Regions from separate parts of the Sphingobacterium sp. UBA6645 genome, predicted to be linked through region 2. Evidence: riboswitches for the same ligand, from Rfam matches in the RefSeq annotation. Region 2 holds a riboswitch; each other region holds the start of a gene.
The links. A riboswitch is a leader RNA that binds a small molecule or an ion and turns the genes downstream of it on or off. The one in region 2 is predicted to bind S-adenosylmethionine.
Positions count from the first base shown of each region.

Region 1: another riboswitch for S-adenosylmethionine. It lies ahead of B2400_RS12570 (methylenetetrahydrofolate reductase); the one in region 2 lies ahead of metE (5-methyltetrahydropteroyltriglutamate--homocysteine S-methyltransferase).
Region 3: another riboswitch for S-adenosylmethionine. It lies ahead of B2400_RS12170 (O-acetylhomoserine aminocarboxypropyltransferase/cysteine synthase family protein); the one in region 2 lies ahead of metE (5-methyltetrahydropteroyltriglutamate--homocysteine S-methyltransferase).

Region 1 is NZ_DKLH01000068.1:15,901-18,171, forward strand. Features, by position in the region: gene B2400_RS12560 (SusC/RagA family TonB-linked outer membrane protein) at 1-77, opposite strand, end outside; gene rimM (ribosome maturation factor RimM) at 436-963, shown strand; SAM riboswitch class I at 1,043-1,141, shown strand; gene B2400_RS12570 (methylenetetrahydrofolate reductase) at 1,187-2,143, shown strand.
Region 2 is NZ_DKLH01000022.1:37,641-39,911, forward strand. Features, by position in the region: gene ahcY (adenosylhomocysteinase) at 1-569, shown strand, start outside; SAM riboswitch class I at 1,166-1,266, shown strand; gene metE (5-methyltetrahydropteroyltriglutamate--homocysteine S-methyltransferase) at 1,337-2,271, shown strand, end outside.
Region 3 is NZ_DKLH01000063.1:1,807-4,077, reverse strand. Features, by position in the region: gene B2400_RS12175 (hypothetical protein) at 13-447, shown strand; SAM riboswitch class I at 626-739, shown strand; gene B2400_RS12170 (O-acetylhomoserine aminocarboxypropyltransferase/cysteine synthase family protein) at 975-2,271, shown strand, end outside.

The DNA.
Region 1 (2,271 bases), on a different contig from region 2:
AGGGCTAATGTCAGTACCGATGTAATTGGGTAAAACGTACTGGCAAGAAATGCCCTGGATAATCTTTTTTTGCACATAAGCGTCTTGTTTAATAAAAGTAGATCTTGGCTACACAATTTAGTATTGTTGCGGCAATATTAACTTTTTGTAAATAGAATGCTATATCATTTTTAAACTCAAACGTTTGCGTATTTTTATGCAAACGATTGCATATGCAACAACATGTAAATGGCTTTTTAATATAAATAGTAATACTTTTGATATCATTAAGTTGCTTCAACAACTATGTATCAATTAATTATATCCCTGTCATTTTGCCTGATTTTCATTGTTTTTTTGATTTTCCTAATTGTTAAATTGGACGGTATTGCAGCGGCGTGCCTTAGGCGTTTTATTGTCCGATTATTTCTGTACTTTTGTATTTAAATTCATGCTATGACAATCGATCAAACATTCTATATAGGTTACATCAGTAAAACCCGCGGCTTGAAAGGGGAGGTGCAATTATTCTTTGAATTTGAGGACTATATGGATTTGGATTTTGATGTATTGTTTCTCGAGGTGAATAAGAAGTTAGTACCCTACTTCGTTGATACGTTGAAGATGCACAACAATAGTACGGCTTACGCTACTTTTGAGGACATCGATCATATTGATAAGGCCCAGCCTTTGATCAAGAAGAAAATGTATTTGCCGCTAGATCAGAAGCCTGAGCGAGATCCCGATGATTTCCGTTACACGGATTTAGTAGGTTACATGGCAATTGAAGAGGAAGAAGGTGAGCTTGGGGAGATTACACAGGTGCAAGAGATGCCGCAGCAGTTCATCGCTACGGTCGATATGGATGGCACGGAAGTGATGTTCCCATTGAACGAAAACTTCATTGTAGGCATAGATCCTGAGGAACAGGTTGTTGTACTTCGTCTTCCTGAGGGATTGATCGATATGTATTTCGAGCAGTAGAACGGCGTTTTCGATATTTTTCCATTTTATTTTCTGGTTTTCATTTTGAGTTCTTGCTTCTATTAGCGATATTAGCCCTCGCTTATAGAGAAAGGCAGAGGGACTAGACCCGCTGAAGCCTTAGCAACCTGTCCCTTGACAAGGTGCTAAATTCTACCCCGATAGGGAAAGATAAGCTGAAACTCAGGTATCGCTGTGTTTTCTCTAAGCCTAAAGGAATTTTATGAAAATCGTAGACCACATTAAGAACGCACAGGGTAAGACCCTATATTCATTTGAGTTATTGCCACCGGCAAAAGGACAGGGAATTCAGAGTATTTTCAAGACCATGGATGAGCTTATGGAGTTCAATCCGCCTTTTATTGATGTTACTTACCATCGCGAGGATTACCTGTATAAACAGCATTCCAGTGGTCTATTAGAGCGTGTCGCCTATCGTAAGCGTCCGGGCACTGTTGCTATCTGTGCTGCGATTATGAGTAAGTATAAGGTGGATGCGGTTCCGCATTTGATCTGTGGCGGTTTTACGAAAGAGGAGACCGAGAATGCTTTGATTGATCTTAACTTTTTGGGTATTGATAATGTGTTGGTACTACGCGGAGACGCGAGAAAAGGTGATTCGGACTTTATACCGACGGTTGGTGGTCATGCCTATGCGACGGATCTTCTGGAGCAGGTCGTTGATATGAACAATGGTCGTTATCTCCATGAGGATATCGAGAGCTCGGCAAAGACCGACTTCTGTATCGGAGTGGCGGGCTATCCGGAGAAGCACTTCGAGGCACCAAACTTTAATACAGACTTTAAATGGTTGAAGAAGAAGGTGGAAATGGGTGCGGAGTTTATTGTTACGCAAATGTTCTTCAACGTGGAGAAGTACAAGGAATTTGTGACGAAATGTCGTGAGCATGGTATCCATGTTCCGATTATTCCGGGTTTGAAACCCCTGACAACGAAGAATCAGTTGATTACGCTTCCTCGAATCTTTCACTTGGATATCCCTGAGGAATTGAGCGATGCTGTGGATGCATGTAAGACTAATGCGGATGTGCGCCAGGTAGGCGAGGAGTGGTTAGTGCAACAGTGTAAAGAACTGATTGAGTTTGGCGCGCCAGTATTACATTTCTATACAATGAGTAATCCGGGACCGACGAAGAAGATTGTAGAAAAATTAGTGTAGGATTAGATATTAGATTTTAGACAATAGATATTAGAGCGTGGAGCCGATGTTTTAGATTTCGGTTTTGTGTTATAAGATACAGGAGCCAAGACGAGAGTCTTGGTTTTTTTGTTTTTGGTTTTATTTTG
Region 2 (2,271 bases):
TTGACCCTATCTGTGCGTTGCAAGCGGCAATGGAAGGCTACGAAGTGAAGAAAATGGCTGATGCGATTGTTGAAGCAAACATCGTAGTAACCACAACAGGTAATAAGGATATCGTTCGTCCGGAACACTTCAAAGCAATGAAAGATAAAACTGTAGTTTGTAATATCGGACACTTCGATAATGAAATCGATGTTGCCTGGTTAAATGACAACTACGGATCTACTAAAGTGGAAATCAAACCGCAAGTTGATAAATATACAATCGACGGTAAGGATATTATCTTATTAGCCGAAGGCCGTTTAGTAAACTTAGGATGTGCAACTGGTCACCCTTCTTTCGTAATGTCAAACTCGTTCACTAACCAAACTTTAGCGCAATTAGAGTTGTGGACAAACACAGATCAATACGAAAAGCAAGTGTACACACTTCCTAAACACTTAGATGAGAAAGTTGCTCGTTTACACTTAGCACATATCGGTGTAGAGTTAGAAGAACTAACACAAGAACAAGCAGAATATATCGGTGTTACGGTAGAAGGCCCTTACAAGCCGGAAGCGTATCGTTATTAGATATTAGATATTAGACATCAGATATTAGATGTAAGATTTAAGAACCTGCAGCAATGCAGGTTTTTTTGTGGTTTGTTTTGAAGAAAGGAAGGATTTTAGAATTGGGATTTTGTCTTTGAAATAGGAAAGGAAGGGAATTTTGTTTTGAACAGGGAAAGGAAGGGAATTTTGTTTTGAACAGGGAAAGGAAGGATAAAAGGATGAGCAGGATCGTGTATTACGTTTGATAGCGGATGAATTATATTTTTTATAGGAGACGTTTAGTGAAACGTCTTCTGAAACGCACGATTATGATCTGAATCCCATCATTCTCCACTATACCTGATCCTGTCAATCCTTGAATCCTTCCTTTCCTGGTTCAGAAATAGTATTTAGTAGTTAGTACTTAGTATAAAGAACTATGGTGGGCAATTTGTCCCTCACTTTTACCGCATGCCAAATATCCTGCTCATCCTTGCATCCTTCCTTTCCTTTCTTCAAGACAAATTCCAATATCTAACATCTAAAATCAATTTCCGCCATAGGTCTAACTACTAACTACTAAATACTAACTACTTTTTTTTGTTTTATTCAATTCTTCTCCATATCTTAGCCGTCGCTTATAGAGAAAGGCAGAGGGAATAGACCCGATGAAGCCTTAGCAACCTGTCTCTTGACAAGGTGCTAAATTCTACCTTTGAAAAAGGAATGATAAGCCAAGTTCACTAGTCCTAAGTGGCCTTCTCTAGCAAAGTAAAATAGTAGATTAAAAATTTATTCAATACTGTATGTTATTAACGAACAACTTAGGATACCCACGTGTGGGTGCATTCCGCGAGCTAAAGAAAGCTAACGAAGCTTACTGGGCGAAGAAAATTAGCGCGGAAGAATTATTGCAAGCTGGACTGAAAATCCGTGAAGGCAACTGGAAGACTCAACAAGAAGCGGGTATCGATTTGATCCCATCGAATGACTTCTCATTTTACGATCAAGTATTGGACTTATCTTTAACTGTAGGTGCAATCCCTGCTCGTTACAATTCATTATTAAATAAAATCGATCGCCAATATAACTTAGACTTATATTTTGCGATGGCTCGTGGTTTCCAAGAGGGTGGCGTAGATGTTACTGCTATGGAAATGACAAAATGGTTCGACACGAACTACCACTATATCGTTCCTGAGTTTGTAAAAAACCAAGAATTCAAATTAACTTCTGAAAAATTCTTAAGCGAATATAACGAAGCTAAACAATTGGGTATTGAGACTAAACCAGTTATCATTGGCCCAATCTCTTACTTATTATTAGGTAAGGAAAAAGAATCAGGATTTAACCGTATCGACCTTATCGATAACTTACTTCCTGTATACGAAGAAATCTTATCAAAGTTAGCGGAAGCTGGTGCTCAATACGTTCAAATCGACGAACCTTTCTTAGCGCTTGATATTGATGATGCTACTCGCGCATTGTACGGTAAAGTTTTTGAAAAACTTGCTGCTGCTGCGAAAGGCGTTAAATTAATCGTTGCTACATATTTCGAAGCTCTACGCGACAACGAAGACACAGCAGTTAGTCTTCCGGTATACGCGTTACACCTAGACTTAGTTCGTGGTGAAAAACAGCTTGACACTATATTATCAAAAGTTCCAGCTTCATTGACTTTATCTTTAGGTATTGTCGAAGGAAGAAATATCTGGAAAAATGATTACGAAAACTCTTTAGT
Region 3 (2,271 bases), on a different contig from region 2:
AAATATAAGAACATGGAAACCACAACAAACCAACAGCCTAAGAAAGGTGGATCAATGATCGGCAAGTTTATCAGCTGGACGCTATTAATTGTTGTCCTAATCGTTGCAGGTTGGGTCTATTGGAATTACTACAATGTTTTTGGCGAGGGCGTAAAATCCGGCGTCTTGAACTATGCCGTGAAGAAAGGTAATATATTTAAGACCTACGAAGGAAAACTGATTCAAGAAGGCTTTGGCGCAACTAAAACCGGTACAGGATTAACGAGCAATCAGTTTGAGTTTTCTGTGGAGAACGATTCTATCTATCGTATTCTGGAAGTGAACAGCGGAAAAGTATTCGATCTTCACTACAAGGAATACCGTGGTGTATTGCCATGGCGTGGAAACACGGTCTACATCGTAGACCAGATTATCCAAATGCGCGATTTAAAACCTGGTTCTTATTAAGCTGAGGCTATTATCAGATTGATATTTTTGCAAGCTTCTGAGTTCGATATTTTCAATACTTATCGAATTCAGAAGCTTGTTTATTAAAAAAACATTGCATAATTGATTTTAGCAATGTATATTTGCGCAGTGCCGAGCAATTGGCACCTAATCAAAACCCTTCAAAACGATTGGTCTTGATTTATAAAGAAGTGGCGAGAGACTGGCTCAAAGACCCACTGGCAACCTTCAATAACGATTGAAAAGGTGCCAATTCCTGTCCAAAGCAATTAAGCTGCGGAGCATATAAATGACAAAAGACTATGACTTCAACATTTACAAATTCTTTTATTGGATTTTCTAGCGGCAAACCTGCTAGCAACTCTCCTTATACTATCTTTTTCGTCGTGAACACCTGTTCACGAATGCGATAGTCGTCGGTATTCCCAGATTCCTTGGATAAGGAATTCTCATACCTCTACATGACGACCAAAGCTTAGCGATTAAAGAACATAATTCATTATTTATCATTTTAAAAAATTACAACAATGGCTGATATTAAGAACTTAAAATTTGAAACATTACAGGTACATGCAGGACAAGAAGTAGACCCTACTACTGGTTCTAGAGCATTGCCTATCTACCAAACATCGTCTTATGTATTTGAAAATGCAGAGCACGGTGCTAATCTATTTGCATTAAAACAATTCGGAAATATTTATACCCGTATCATGAACCCGACAACGGATGTGTTTGAAAAGCGCATCGCTGCATTAGAGGGAGGTGTTGCGGCAGTTGCTGTTGCTTCGGGACAAGCGGCACAGTTCATCGCTTTAACGAATATCCTAGAGGCAGGTGATAACTTTGTATCGGGTGCAAATCTGTACGGAGGTACCTACAACCAATTCAAAGTTTCTTTTAAACGCTTAGGGATCGAAGCTCGCTTTGCAGAAGATACGGATGCTGATAAAATTGAAGCTTTGATTGATGATAAAACAAAAGCTATCTACGTGGAGACAATCGGAAATCCGAGCTACAACATCCCGGATTTTGAGCGCATTGCTGCTGTTGCGAAGAAGCACGACCTTCCATTAATCGTGGACAATACATTCGGTGCTGGAGGTTATTTGTTTAAGCCATTGGAGCATGGTGCGAACGTTGTTGTTGAATCTGCAACAAAATGGATTGGTGGACATGGTACTAGTATCGGTGGTGTCATCATCGATGGTGGTAACTATAACTGGGGAAATGGCAAATTCAAACAATTCTCAGAACCTTCAGAAGGGTATCATGGATTAGTTTTCGCTGATGTATTTGGTGAGAATGGTCCTTTTGGAAACATACAGTTTGCTATTAGAGCGCGAGTAGAAGGCCTGAGAGACTTCGGTCCTGCCCTATCTCCATTCAACTCTTTCTTATTGGTACAAGGCTTAGAAACCTTATCATTACGCGTTCAACGTCATGTTGATAACACATTAGAGATTGCACAATGGTTGGATGCTCATCCTCAAGTAGAGAAAGTTAGCTACCCTGGATTGAAAAACCACCCATATCATCAAAATGCACAGAAGTATTTAAAGAATGGCTACGGTGCTGTTTTATCATTCACTGTTAAAGGCGGTGTTGAGAAAGCAAATGACTTCATCGATGCTTTGCAATTGATCAGCCACCTAGCGAATGTTGGGGATGCGAAGACGTTAATTATCCACCCTGCTGCAACAACGCATCAGCAATTAAGTGCTGAAGACCAAGCTAAGGCTGGTGTACTTCCAGGACAGCTAAGATTATCGGTAGGTATTGAGCATATCGACGATATCAAAGCAGATCTAGAGCAAGCTTTTGAGA